Regions from separate parts of the Micromonospora desertarenae genome, predicted to be linked through region 2. Evidence: riboswitches for the same ligand, from Rfam matches in the RefSeq annotation. Region 2 holds a riboswitch; the other holds the start of a gene.
What was found. A riboswitch is a leader RNA that binds a small molecule or an ion and turns the genes downstream of it on or off. The one in region 2 is predicted to bind cyclic di-AMP.
Positions count from the first base shown of each region.

Region 1 (7,272 bases), on a different contig from region 2:
TAGTCGACGCCGAGCGCCAGCAGGGCGTCCAGGTCGGGTACGACCGGCACCCGGAGCGCGCCGGCCGGATCGCCCGCCGGGTCGACGACGCCGACCAGCTCCACCCCGTCCAGGGCGGCGAGGACCCGGGCGTGGTTACGCCCCATCGCGCCGAGGCCGATCAGGCCGGCGCGCAGCCGGGCCCGGGTCATCGGGCACCCCCGGCCAGGTTGGCGCCCTCGGCGACCCGCTCCAGGTCCCGCTGGGACAGCGTCGGGTGCACCGGCAACGAGAGCACCTCGGCGGCGGCCCGGTCGGTCTCCGGCAGGTCCCACGGACCCGGTCGGCCGTCGTCGGCGAGGTAGGGCCGGAGGCGGTGGATCGGCGTGGGGTAGTAGACCGCGTTGCCGACGCCCAGCTCGGTGAGGCGCCGCCCGGCCGCGTCGCGGCGACCGCCCGGCACCCGCACCGTGTACTGGTGGTAGACGTGCCGGGCGGCGTCGGCGACCGGCGGGGTGAGCAGGCCGGTGATCCGGGCGTCGAGCAGCTTCGCGTTGGCCCGCCGCTGCTCCGTCCACTCCGGCAGTTGACGCAGCTGCACCCGGCCGATCGCCGCCGCCACGTCGGTCATCCGCATGTTGGCGCCGACGATCTCGTTGGCGTACCGCTGCTCCATGCCCTGGTTGCGCAACAGCCGCAGGGTACGGGCCAGCTCGCCGTCGGCGGTGCTGACCATGCCGCCCTCCAGGGAGTGCATGTTCTTGGTGGGGTAGAAGCTGAAGCAGCCGGCCGTGCCGAACGCGCCGACCGGCCGTCCGGCCAGGGTGGCGCCGTGCGCCTGGGCGGCGTCCTCGACCACGGCCAGCCCGTGCCGGTCGGCGATCGCCATGATCCGGTCCATCGCGGCGGGGTGGCCGTAGAGGTGCACCGGCAGGATCGCCACCGTGCGCGGGGTGACCGCCGCGGCGACCGCCGCCGGGTCGAGGCAGAAGCTGGCCGGTTCGATGTCGACGAAGACCGGCCGGGCGCCCACCAGCCGGACCGCGTTGGCGCTGGCGGCGAAGGAGAACGACGGGACGATCACCTCGTCGCCGGGGCCGAACCCGAGCGCCATCAGGGTCAGCTGGAGGGCGGACGTGCCCGAGTTGACAGCGACGCAGTGCCGGCCGGCGACCAGCTCGCCGAACTCCGCCTCGAACGCGGCCACCTCCGGCCCCTGCACGACGCGGCCGCTGCGCAGCACCCGCACCGCCGCCTCGATCTCGGCCTCGCCGATGACCGGCCTCGCCGGTGGAATCACTTCTGTGGTCAGCCCGGCCATGGGGCTTCCTCCTGTCGAACAGCTACCGCGTCCGGATCGGACGCGGCGCTACGTCGTTCGGATGTGGACAGGAGGGGTGGTGGGGTTACGGACGGGTGACCCGGTGGGGGTCGGCGCGGAAGGGCCACCCGGACAAACAGGACGCCCGGCGCACTCCGGGACGTACGGGCATGTTATCCCGAGGACTCGGGGCGTCGCGGCACAACACCCTGATCCCCGCCGGGAACCGGCGCGGCGGGGCTCAGCGGTACGGGTCGACCAGGGCGAGCACCGACTCCGGGTCCTCCACGTGCGCGTTGTGCCCGAGACCGGGCAGCGTCACCACCGGCACCCCGAACTCCTTGAGCTGCTCGTCGGAGACCATCGGGTCACGCTCGCCGCGCGCCAGCACCACCGGCACGTCGGTCGCCGCCAGCAGAGCCGGCAGGTCCGGCTCCCCCACCGCGAACGCGGCGTTGTCCATCGCCAGCCGCCAGCGGCCGTCGACCTGCCGCAGCCCGGCCTCGACGACGGGATGGTCCGGGGCGAACAGTCCGGTCAGCCCGGCCACCCGCAGGTAGCGACGGGCCGCCTCGTCGCGGCTGGCGAACCAGGTGACCGGGCGGGCGGCCAGCTCGGCGGCCCGCTCCAGTTCGGCCGGCGACCAGACCGCCTTGATGCCGAGCCCGACCACCGCGTCCACCGTCAGCCCGGCGGTACGCGCGGCCAGCGCCAGACCCACCACGCCGCCGAGGGAGTGCCCCAGCACGACGAGCCGGTCACCCGGCTTCAGGCCACCGGCGACCTGCCCGGCCAGCCCGGCGAAGGAGTACCGCGGCAGCGGCGGGGACCAGCCGTGCCCGGCCAGGTCCGGCGCCAGCCACCGGCCGGCCCACCGGCGCTCCAGCAGGGGCGCCCAGGGCAGCCACACCTCGCCGGTGGCGCCCATGCCGTGCAGCAGCAGCAGGAGCGGTCGCCCGCCGTCCCGGGTACCCGATTCGTCGACCATAGGGCGCAGTGTGCCACCGGTCGGACACCCGGGGCGAGAGCCGGGCGCCCCTACGCGCCGGGCGCCGGCCCCCGTGGTGGGGAGCCGGCGCCCGAGACGGAGGGACGCGGCGGCGGTCAGGCGGAGTAGCCGCGGGTCGCCGCCCAGTTCGCCAGGTCGATTGTGGTCATCCAGTACGAGGCGGTGGCCGGGTTCGCCGAGTCGGCGATCTTCACCAGCCGGCCGTCGTCGTCGTAGCCGACCACGGCGATGTAGTGCCCGCCGGGGAAGGAGTGCCAGCCGCCGCCGGTGTCGGTGGCGCTGCCGGCCACGTTCACCACGACACCGCGCTTGTCGGTGATGGCCCGGACCACGTCGGCCTGGAGCTGGTCCATCTGGGCCGGGGTGGCGGCCCCGCCCGGGATCATCCGGGTCCGGTACGGGTCGCCCTTCACCACCGCGTTGAGCACCCGGGTGGTGTCGTTGGCGGAGTTGGTGCCCATTTCGGTGGTGCCCAGCTGGGCGCCGAGGGCGTCCTGGCTGCGGTCGATACCGGCGGCGCTGAGCGCGTTCCGCACGGCCGCCGGGCCGCAGTTGTAGAAGGTCGTCTGGGCCTGGTAGTCGTAGTCGAGGACCTTGCGCGACGGCGGCTTCGGCGCCGCCTTGCGGGTCAGGTCCGGGTTCGGCGCGGCCGACGAGGCGGCGGCCGAGGGAGCGGCGCTCGACGGGGCGGCGCTCGACGGGGCGGCGCCGATCCGGGCCTCGCCACGGGACGCCACGGCGGGCGCGTCACGCAGTTCGGCGACCGTGGCCTGGGCCGGCGCCGAGGTCGGGGCCTCGTCGGTGCCGGCGGCGAGCGCGCCGGCGCCGGAGGCCAGCACCAGGGCCGCGGCCGAGGCGGCGGCCACCTGGTAGGGGCGCTCGGTGGCGATGCGCCGCAACTGGCGCTTGAGGTGGTGCTTCATGGTTCCTCCACGGGACTCGGGGGCGAGCGGCGCACACGCGGTGCCGGCGGGCAGGCCGGCTCGACCGCGCGGACCCCTGGTCCGCGGGTTGGTGGGCCACTCAGGGAAGCGCCCGGACGTCGGGCGGGGCGGTTGCCGGCGGGTCAGCTCGCGACCGGGGCGAGCAGGACGGGCACCGCGGGGCCGTGGAGGCGGGGGAAGAACCGAGGGGTGGGATCGTGCTGCACGAGGATGGAACTCCTTCCGACACCGCCGACCGGGTTAGCTGACGGATTCGGGCGGGAAGTACGCCCTACCACGGGCCGCGGCCCGCGGATTCACCCCAGAGGTGCATTGGTTCCCCGGTTCGTGTGATCACGATTGAGCGGGTCGGCGCGGCGTCGCCTCTTGCGATCGGTTACCGCACCGGACGGGCCGACACTACTGGTCGGTTCGGAGCCTGCCAAGCCCGGTTCACCTGCGTAAACCTGCTTCGGCGCGACAATTTTGCGGCCAGTTACGCACTGGCGTGACTCAATGGGACAGCCCTCTCCGACCGCGTTACCGGGCGACAATCGGACAAGCGTGCGGCGTCGGCGGGGAATTGACGGCGCACCTCGGCCGGTCCGTGCCGGATGACCGTTTTCCCATTGGCTGTGACCGGCGTCACCGGAATATTTCCCGATCAACCAACCCGGGCCGGGCGCCACCGGGCCGGGGCCACGGAACGGGCCGGCACCGCGTCGACCCGGGACGCGGGCAGCCGGCCCGGCCGGAGCCGGGCCGCGGCGGCGTACGCCTCGGCGGCGAGGGCCCGCGCCGCCTCGGCGGCCAGTTCGGCGTCCCGCCACGCCGACCGCTCCCGCTCGGCGGCCAGCCGGTAGCCGGCCCGGCGCTGCTCGCGTACCGCCCGGGCGAGCACGATCTCCTGCTCCACCGGGTGCCGCCGGGGATCCCAGCCGGCCCGGTGGCAGAACACGTCGGACAGCTGCCGGGCGGACAGCTCCCCGCGCCAGTGGGCGGCCATCGCCGCGTGGTGCAGCCAGCGCTCGCGGGCGGCGTACTCGGCGGGCGTGCGCGGTGTGCGCGGGGCCGGCAGGGCGGCGGCCCCGGCGAACCGGCGGGCGGCGGTCTCCGCCTCGTCGTAGGCCTGCCAGGTGCGCTCCACCTCGGCCTGCGCGGCGAGCCAGTCGGCGCGCCGGCGGCGGGCGGTCTGCGCCGCACGGGTGGCGGCGACGGCCACCTCCTCGGCGTACCGGCGCAGGTCGGCGAGGTCGGGCTCGGCCGGCTCGGCGGCCGCCGGGGCGGACTCCTCGTCCGTGGGGCGCTCCGGGCGGGCGACCAGCACGGTGAGCACGGTCAGCGCCAGCACCAGCAGGCCGGACCAGATGGCGGCGGCCCGCGGCACGTCGATCAGGAACTGGTGGTAGAGGACGGTCTCCAAGGTCGGCACCTCACGGGGGAAGCGGATGCGGAAGCGGGAGCCGCGCCCGGACGTGGTGGAAACACCGCCGACGCCGGACGGGGGCGGATTGCGATCGCGGGCGGGGCGGGGACCCCGCGGACGGATCAGGCGTGCGGCGGGGCGCGCGGGGTGCGGACGGCCGGGACGGACCCGGCCGGCACCGGCGCGGCAGCGGCGAGGGCCGCGGGTGGGGCGGCGGCCGGCACGACCCAGGCGACCCCGCCGGCGAGCGCGGCGGGCCGCTCGTCGCCGGCGGCCGTCGACGCGGACCCGGCGAGCACGACGGCCGCCCCGGAGGAAACAGCGAGGCCGGGGACCGGGCGGCCGGTCGGACCGGCGACGGCGACACCCGGGACCGGCTCGCCGGCGAGGCCGACGCCGTGGACGGGGCGGCCGGCGAGGGCGGCGTCGTGGACCGGGTGGCCGGTCGGGCCGGTGAGAGCGGCCCGGTGCGCCGGGTGGGCCCCGGGTCCGTCGGCGAAGGCCGCGCCGGGCCGGGTCGACGCGACCGGACCGGCCGGCGTGTCGGTGAGGCGGGGCACGGCGGCGCACACCGCCGGCTCCGGGCCGGCCGGTGCGGCGACCGCGCCGGGCGCTCCGAGGGCGATCGCCACGGCGACGGCGAGGCCGGCCGTCAGTCGCGCGGCCCAGCGCGCCACCCACCACAACGGACAGGTGAGCGCGACCGGAAGCACGACGACAACGCTACCGCCCGGCCCGGTCCCCCGCACCGCTGCCGGGCGTGTCGCGGTTTCGCCGCGCCGACGGCACGACCAGGGTGGACGGGTCAGCGCGAGTCGACGTACGCCGATGGCCGCTCGGGCGCGCGCGGGCTCGGCACGGCGCTGCCCGGGGCCGGCGGGGTGGGCGTGCCGGCTGCCGCGTCCGGCACCGCGCCGCCGACCGTCCGCTTCGGACGGCGCGGCGCCAGCCGGCGCATCATCGGCGTCTCGACCCAGCGGTGCAGCAGCGCGGCCAGCCCCAGGTTCAGCAGCAGGAAGCCGAGCACCACGAGCGGGCCCCACCAGCCGGTGAAGCCGGTCCCCCAGTCCCCGGTGAGCCGGAGCACGGTGATCATCACGAAGACGTGCACCAGGTAGAAGGCGAACGAGACCTCACCGAGCCAGATCATCGGCCGGGAGCGCCACGGCGAGCGCAGCCCGCGCACGTCGGCGTCCGCCGCCGCGGTGATGACCAGGATGTACGCCACCGAGAGCAGCGCCGCCCACAGCTCGGCCCGGATCCACTGCGCGGCGACCACCCAGGTGACCGCGAAGATCAGGCTGGCCAGCGGCAGTCCCGGCCCCCGCCACCGGCCCCGGCGCATCAGCTCGGCCGCGGCCACCCCCATCCAGAACTCCAGCGACCGCACCGGCGGGAAGACCTGGGTGAACCACCAGCGGTCGGCCTCGGGCACCAGGGCCTGGCCGGGCCAGAGCGCGAGGATCAGCAGCGGCACCCCGACCACCACCGCCCACAGTGCCCCGGACCGGGCCCGGCGCACCAGGGGCAGCACCAGCGGCAGGCAGAAGTAGAAGAAGAACTCGCAGGACAGCGACCAGCTCACGGTGTTGACGCTGTAGAAGTAGCCGGGTCGCGGGTCCCAGGCCTGCACCAGGAAGAGGTTTTCCAGCGCGGCGCCGACGTCGACCGGGTCGGCGAACCAGAGCCCGACCAGCAGGACCAGCGCCCAGAGCAGCAGGTGGTTGGGGTAGATCTTGGCGAACCGGCGACGCCAGAAGGCCCACGGGGAGTCGCCGGGACGGGCCGACCAGACCAGCACGAACCCGCTCAGGATGAAGAAGAACTGCACGCCGGACAGGCCCAGGGTGAAGAACCAGTTCACCACGGCCTGGTGGTCGGGCTCCGCGATGATCCGCATGGTGCCGGCGTGGAAGCCGAAGACCAGCAGCGCGGCGATCCAGCGCAACCCGGTCAGCGACGGCAGGCGGTTGGCGGACCGCGTGGTGCAGCCCGGCGCGACGGTGGCGCCCGTCATGCGCGACTCCCGGCAGTCGGCGAGCTGACCAGCACGTACGGCTCCTTCTCGGCGGCGTCATGGGCGGCCGCCGGCCGGAGCACCGGGTGGCGTTCCGGGGCGAATCGCCCGCCCGGGCACCCTACCCGGCCCGGCCGACCGGTCGGCCGGGCCGGGGCACGACGGTGACGGGCGTCTGTGCACGGGGCGGCGGGTGGCCTAATATTCCCCGAACCCTCAGGTGCGAGCCGCCCGGCCCGGTGGCCGGCCGGAGTCGAGCGGTGACGCGGTGTCCGCACGACCGCTCCCGAGGGCGGACGAGAGGCGGAGCGGCGCGATGCACCAGCGGATCCTGATGCGGGCCAAGAAGGGCCCGTTCGACGTCTACTCCCCCGAGGAGGCGTTCGAGGGCAACTGGATCGGCGAGAACAACGGCAACCTCGTCTTCAGCCACGCCGCGCACAAGCTGCTCAAGACCCGCGGCACCGAGATCACCTCGAACGAGTTCCGGATCGACCTGCGCGAGGCCGACCTGGTCAACGAGCGGTACGACGTGTTCGTCATCCCGCTCGCGAACGCCTTCCGGCGCAGCTACGCGCACCGGCTGGTCACCATGAC
Region 1 is NZ_JAXCFQ010000015.1:139,547-146,818, forward strand. It holds gene SM577_RS26450 (Gfo/Idh/MocA family protein) at 1-191, opposite strand, end outside; gene SM577_RS26455 (DegT/DnrJ/EryC1/StrS family aminotransferase) at 188-1,300, opposite strand; gene SM577_RS26460 (alpha/beta fold hydrolase) at 1,542-2,288, opposite strand; gene SM577_RS26465 (C39 family peptidase) at 2,405-3,232, opposite strand; cyclic di-AMP (ydaO/yuaA leader) riboswitch at 3,468-3,609, opposite strand; gene SM577_RS26470 (hypothetical protein) at 3,897-4,664, opposite strand; gene SM577_RS26475 (hypothetical protein) at 4,781-5,371, opposite strand; gene SM577_RS26480 (acyltransferase family protein) at 5,464-6,675, opposite strand; gene SM577_RS26485 (polysaccharide pyruvyl transferase family protein) at 6,992-7,272, shown strand, end outside.
Region 1: it holds a riboswitch for cyclic di-AMP, as region 2 does, so the genes downstream of both, SM577_RS26465 (C39 family peptidase) here and SM577_RS22890 (C40 family peptidase) in region 2, are expected to answer to the same signal.

Region 2 (6,815 bases):
ACCGCTGCGGCCAGCGCCCGACCCCACTCCGCAAGATCCACACAACTTCCGGGATGTAGTGGCCTCCGGCCCCCCGCGAGGCAACTACATCCGGGATGTTGCGCGGATCTTGCCCGGCCGCCCGTCCGCACGGCAGCCCGGCGAGGCAGGGCACGAGGGGGTGGCGGGCACCGGGCACCGCTGCCAGGAAAAAGTTTCACTCCGGCAACATATGGTCGTTCTCAAATCTGTCGATCGGTTGTAACGTCTGGCCCACGTTCTCAGCCACGGCGTGACATACCCCCTGTCGCGCCGCCAGAAAGAGGTGGGCCCATGGGACTTCGTCCCGACCTGCTGACCCGGCGTGCCGCCGGTGTCGCGTCGACGACCCTCGCGCTGCTGCTCAGCACCGCCGCGGTGGGCGTCGTACCGGCCGCTTCGGCCTTCTCCGCCGCGCCCGGTGAGGCGTGCGTCGAGCCGGCCGACGTCCACGCCGACGCCCGGATCAAGGCGGGCGGCGCGGCCAAGCACGAACCGAACGAGCTGACCCTCGCGGAGAGCCGCGAGCGGGAGGCCGACCTGGCCGCCGCGCTCCGGGAGCGCGCCCGGTTCCGCACCGGCGCCGGGGCGAGCACCCTCGCCGCCACCGTGACCGTCCCGGTGGTGGTGCACGTGATCCAGCGGGACAGCACCCGGGCCGGCGGCAACATCCCGGACTCGATGATCACCTCGCAGATCAACGTGCTGAACCAGTCCTACAGCGGCGCGACCGGCGGCGCGGCCACGGCGTTCAGCTTCCAGCTACAGAAGATCAACCGGGTGACCAACCCGGCGTGGTACCCGATCGTGCAGGGCTCGTCGGCGGAGCGGTCGATGAAGACCTCGCTGCGTGAGGGCGGCAAGAACACCCTCAACATGTACCTGGGCGAGCTGAGCGACGACCTGCTCGGCTGGGCGACCTTCCCGCAGCGCAAGCTGAGCAGCATGGATGGCGTCGTCGTGCTGAGCGAGTCGCTGCCGGGTGGCACCGCCACCAACTACAACCAGGGCGACACCGGCACCCACGAGGTGGGCCACTGGCTGAACCTCTACCACACCTTCCAGGGCGGCTGCTCGGGTCAGGGTGACAGCGTCAGCGACACCGCGGCCGAGGCTTCGCCGGCCTTCCAGTGCCCGACCGGGCGGGACACCTGCACCGCCCCGGGCGTGGACCCGATCACCAACTTCATGGACTACACCTACGACTCGTGCATGTACCAGTTCACCGCCGGGCAGGCGAGCCGAATGCTGACCGCGTGGAACGCGTACCGCGCGGCCTGACCTGACGTACGCCATCGGTGCCGGCTCCGGAGGACGGAGCCGGCACCGGTGTCTTCGGGCTCAGGCGGCCTCGCGGCGGCGCATCCGGGGGGCGGGGTCGGCGGCCGGGGCGTCGGCCGGCGCACCCGGGTCGAGCCAGACCTGGACGGCGGGGTGGCCGTGCCCGTTGCCGGGGCCACCCGCGGCGCCGGCGTCGCGGCGGGTCAGCATCGCCACGTCGACGGTGAACTCGAACAACCGCCAGTCGACGTGCGGGGCGGCCCGGTAGCTGCGGGCCAGCCGGGCGACCCGGGCCGGGTCGGTGACCGGGCGGGCGCGCCCGGCGACGTAGGCCTCGTCGTCGCTCTCCTCGGGCGGGAAGGAGTGCAGCGCGTAGCGGCCGTCGCGTTCCAGGTCGCGCCGTTTCGGCGAGTCGACCACGAAGCAGAACAGCCCCTCGTCGGTGATCACCGGGGAGACCGGGTGCACCCGGGGCCCGCCGTCGGCGCGGACCGTGGCCAGGTAGCCGAAGCCCGGCCCGTACTGCTGCATGAGAAGGCGGATCCCGTCGGCGAGTCGGGGCTCGTCAGCGGCGAATTCGGACCAGGATGCCATGTGGACATTCTATCGAACAGGTGTACGAAGACCTAGTCCGACACGCAGGTCACCCCGGCCGCTTCGCTATGGTGTTCCGATGCTGCTCTCCGACCGCGACCTGGTCTCCGAGATCAAGGCGGGCACCCTGGCGCTGGAGCCGTTCGAGCCCACGCTGGTGCAGCCGTCCAGCATCGACGTACGCCTGGACAAGCTGTTCCGGGTCTTCAACAACCACCTCTACACCCACATCGACCCGGCGCGGCAGCAGGACGAGCTGACCTCGGTGGTGGAGGTGCCCGACGGCGAGCCGTTCGTGCTGCACCCGGGCGAGTTCGTGCTCGCCTCCACGCTCGAGGTGATCTCGCTCGGCGACCAGCTCGCCGGCCGGCTGGAGGGCAAGTCGAGCCTGGGCCGGCTCGGCCTGCTCACCCACTCCACCGCCGGCTTCATCGACCCCGGCTTCTCCGGGCACGTGACGCTGGAGCTGTCGAACGTGGCGAACCTGCCGATCACCCTCTGGCCGGGCATGAAGATCGGCCAGCTCTGCATCTTCCGGCTCTCGTCGCCGGCCGAGCACCCGTACGGCTCGGCCGTCTACGGCTCGCGCTACCAGGGGCAGCGCGGCCCGACGCCGAGCCGCTCCTGGCAGCAGTGGCGCACCTGGCCGACCCGCTGACGCAGCCGAAAAGGGGCCCGCTCCGGCGCCGGAGCGGGCCCCTTTTCGGTGGTACGCGGTCAGCCCGGCCGGCCGTAGCTGTGGATCGGGCCGTCGTCGACCTTCTTCATCTTGATCGGCACCCCGGCGCGGGAGGCGTGCACCACCCAGCCGCCGCCGACGTACATGCCGACGTGGTGCAGGTCGGAGTAGTAGAAAACCAGATCGCCCGGGCGCAGCTCTCCCCGGCTGACCGTCCTGGTGACCCCGCGCTGCTGCGCGGCGTTGTGCGGCAGCGAGACCCCGGCCTTGGCCCAGGCGGCCAGCATCAGCCCCGAGCAGTCGTACGAGTTCGGGCCCTCGGCGCCCCAGACGTACGGCTTGCCGATCTGGGCGCAGGCGAACTTGACAGCGACCCCGGCCGCGCCGCCCGGGTAGCTGGCCGGGCAGGGGGCGGGGCGCAGCGGCCCGCCGCCGCCGTTGCCGTAGACCTTGATCCGCAGCTTCTGCAGCCGGTCGATCTCGGCGTTGATCTGCTTCTTCTTCGCCGCCAGTTGCGCCTCGGTCTTGGCGAGTTGGGCGACCATCTCGTCCAGCGGCGCCTTCTTGGCGGCCAACTGGTCGCGCAGGTCGGCGACCTGCCGAACGTCCTGCTGCTGGCGGTGGGCGAACCGGTCGAGCAGTTCGAGCTGCCCGACCACCTCGCTCGGCGAGCGGCTGTCCAGCACGGCGTTGATGGTGAGCACGTTCTCGCCCTTGTAGGCGCGGACGGCCAGCGCGCTGACCTTCTCCATCGCCTGGTCGACCTGGGCCTGGAGCGGCTTGATCTGGGCGGCCAGGGCGTCGGCCTGCTTCCGCTTGGCGGCCAGGTCCTGGCGGGTGGCGTTGTGCCGTTCGATGATCGGTTCGAGCTTGTTCCAGTCCTCGTCGATCTGGCGCTCGATCTCGGCGACGGTGGGTTCGGCGTGGGCCGCCGTGGCGCCGCCGGTCAGAACGACGGCGAAGCCGACCAGGGCGGCGAGTGCGGTGGTGCAGCGGGACCAGCGTGGGCGCGGCGCAGCCGTGGTCGGGTCGGCGGACGCCGACCGTGCCGACGGTGGCCGCGGGGCATGGTGTGCCACCGGGCTCCGTACTCCTTCTTCCCAGACCGCCTACCGGGTTAGCTGACGGGTTCGGGCGGGAAGGGGACGCCCTACCGCAGTGGCTGCGGATTCACCCCGGGTTACCTGGTTCCCCGGTTCGCTCGGAAGCGATTCGGCGGTGTCGGACCGTTACCGCCCGGGTTGGACGGACCTGTTGTCGGGCCGACGAATGACCAGAGTAGAGACGCTCGTTATCAATCCGCAACCCGTGTCGCCGTGACACTCCGTACGCCACAGGGATCGACAGCCTTCGGCGGGGCGGGCCGAAGGTTTTCTTCTTCAGGAGTTGATGCATGGAAAGGTATTGACGTAAGGCCGGGCCCGGGGTGAAGGTGACCGCATCGTCCACCCGTCTGAGCAGGGGGTCCGATGCAGTCGTCCACGAGATCCACGAGATCCACGAGATCGAGGAGCAGGCGCGCCCTGCTCGCCGCCGCCGCGGCGCTCGCCATGGCGGTCACCCCGTTCGCCGCCGGTCCGGCCGCCGCCGAACCCCTCGACCGGCAGCAGCAGTACGCCGCCGCGGCCACCGAGTTCGGCGTGCCGGAGAGCGTCCTGCTCGCCGTGTCGTACCTCGAGTCGCGGTGGGACACCCATCCCGGCAACCCGAGCACCAGCGGCGGTTACGGCCCGATGCACCTCACCGACGCCGCCCACGTCACCGCACAGCCCGCCCGCGGCCACATCGACGAGGGCGAGGACCCGCGCGGGGACGACGCTCGGCCGCTGACCGTCACCGCGCCGGTCGGAGCCGGGTCGCCCCCGGCCGCCCCGGCCGACGCCGCGCTGCAGACCCTCCAGGCCGCCGCCGCGCTGACCGGCGCCAGCGAGGAGGCGTTGCGCTCCGACCCGACCGCGAACATCCGCGGCGGCGCGGCGCTGCTCGCCGCGTACCAGCGGGAACTGGGTGCCCCGGTCGGCGCGGACAGCGACCCGGCGGCCTGGTACGGCGCGGTGGCCCGCTACTCGGGCGCCGGCGCCGAGGACACCGCCGCCGCCTTCGCCGACGAGGTGTACGGCCAGATCAACGCGGGCGCGACCCGGACCACCGACGACGGGCACCTGGTGACCCTCGCCGCGCGCGACGTCAGCCCGGACGAGTCGACGCTGCACAGGCTCGGGCTGCGGCGGGCGGAGCGGCCCGACGGGCTGGAGTGCCCGATCGGTCTCGGCTGCGAGTGGATCCCGGCCCCGTACGAGAAGTACGGCCCGGGCGCCGGCGACTACGGCAACCACGACCTGGGCAACCGGCCGGCCCAGCAGAAGATCGAGTACATCGTCATCCACGACACCGAGGGCTACTTCTGGCCCAGCGTCGGCCTGGTGCAGCGGGCGGACTACGTGGGCTGGCACTACACGCTGCGCTCGGTGGACGGTCACATCGCCCAGCACATCAAGACCAAGGACGTCGGCTGGCACGCCGGCAACTGGTACGTCAACGCCAAGTCCATCGGCCTGGAGCACGAGGGCTTCGCCGGCCACGGCACCTGGTACACCGAGGCGATGTACCGCACCTCGGCCAAGCTGGTCCGGCACCTGGCGCTGCGCTACAACATCCCGCTCGACCGGCACCACATCATCGGGCACGACAACGTCCCCGGCACGGTGGCGGCGAACGTCGCGGGCATGCACTGGGACCCGGGGCCGTACTGGGACTGGTCGCACTACTTCGACCTGCTGAAGGCGCCGTTCCGGGCCACCGGCACGGCGCGGACCGGGCTGGTGACCATCGACCCCGACTTCCCCGACAACCAGCCGGCGTTCACCGGCTGCTCGCGGCAGCCGCCGGGGGTGCCGACCCCGCCGCCGCCGGTCACCGACCCCTGCCCGCTGCGCGGCTCCTCCGCGGTGCTGCTGCGCAGCGCGCCGAGCCACGACGCGCCGCTGGCCGTGGACCTCGGCGAGCACCCGGACGGTTCGCCGGGCACCATGTACGTCCCGGACCACAGCGCCCGCGGGTCGGCCGGCCAGACGTACGCGGTGGCCGAGGTGCGGGGCGACTGGACGGCGATCTGGTACCTCGGCCAGAAGGCGTGGTTCCACAACCCCGCGTCGGCGCCGACGGCGAAGTGGGCCACCGGCTTCGTGGTGACGCCGAAGCCCGGCAAGGCCACCATCCCGGTCTACGGGCGGGCCTACCCGGAGCGGGACGCCTACCCGGCCGGCGTGCCGTACCAGGCGATCTCACCGCTGCAGTACACGCTCGCCGCCGGGCAGCGGTACGCGGTGGGCGCGGTCGTGCCGAGCGAGTACTACCGCGCGGTGACCTTCGACGGCTCGTCCCCGGGCGACTGGACCGTCGTCCGCGGCGACCTGCGCTACGTGCAGGTCCAGTTCGGTCACCGGATCGGCTACGTGAACCTGGACGACGTGCTGATCCTGCCGTCCCCGGTCGGCGCTCCGCGGTGAGCCGCCCGGCCTGAGACGGGGCTCGGCACCGATTCGCGGAAACACCGAGGGCCCCCGGTCGGTCGACCGGGGGCCCTCGGGCGGTTCGGGACGGATCAGGGTCGGCGGAATCCGGCGACCGGCATGGTGTTGATGCTGGAGACGTTGACCGGTTTGCCGGCGCGTGGTGCGTGCACCATCTTGTCGTTGCCGAGGTAGAGCCCGACATGGTGCAGGTCGCTGAAGAAGAAGACCAGGTCACCCGGGCGCGCGTCGGAGCGCGAGATGGCCTTGCCCTCGTTCCACTGGGCGCCGGTGTGGTGGGTCAGGTAGACCCCGGCCGCCTTGTAGGCGTACTGGGTCAGGCCGGAGCAGTCGAACGAGTCCGGGCCGTCGGCGCCCCACACGTACGGCTTGCCGACCTGGGCGCAGGCGGTCCGGATCGCGATCCGGGCCTTCTCGCTGACCACCCCGTTGATGGTCGGGCACTGGTCCGTCTTGACGGTGGTCACCGGCAGCATCTTCTCCAGCCGCTTGACCTCGGCCTCGATGTGCTTCTTCTTCGCCGCCAGCTCGTTCTGCTGCTTCACCTGGTCCGCGATCAGCGTGTCGAGCTGCTGCTTCTGGTCGTCGTACTTCTTGCGGACCGCGAGCACACCCTCGATCTGCTTGCGCTCCTGGGCGGCCAGCCGGTCGAGGAGGGTGAGCTGCTCGGTGAGCGTGCTCGGCTTGGCGCTGACCAGCAGGGCGGCGAC
Region 2 is NZ_JAXCFQ010000011.1:233,131-239,945, reverse strand. It holds gene SM577_RS22905 (zinc metalloprotease) at 313-1,299, shown strand; gene SM577_RS22900 (pyridoxamine 5'-phosphate oxidase family protein) at 1,360-1,893, opposite strand; gene dcd (dCTP deaminase) at 1,973-2,551, shown strand; gene SM577_RS22890 (C40 family peptidase) at 2,611-3,651, opposite strand; cyclic di-AMP (ydaO/yuaA leader) riboswitch at 3,664-3,800, opposite strand; gene SM577_RS22885 (N-acetylmuramoyl-L-alanine amidase) at 4,042-6,081, shown strand; gene SM577_RS22880 (C40 family peptidase) at 6,177-6,815, opposite strand, start outside.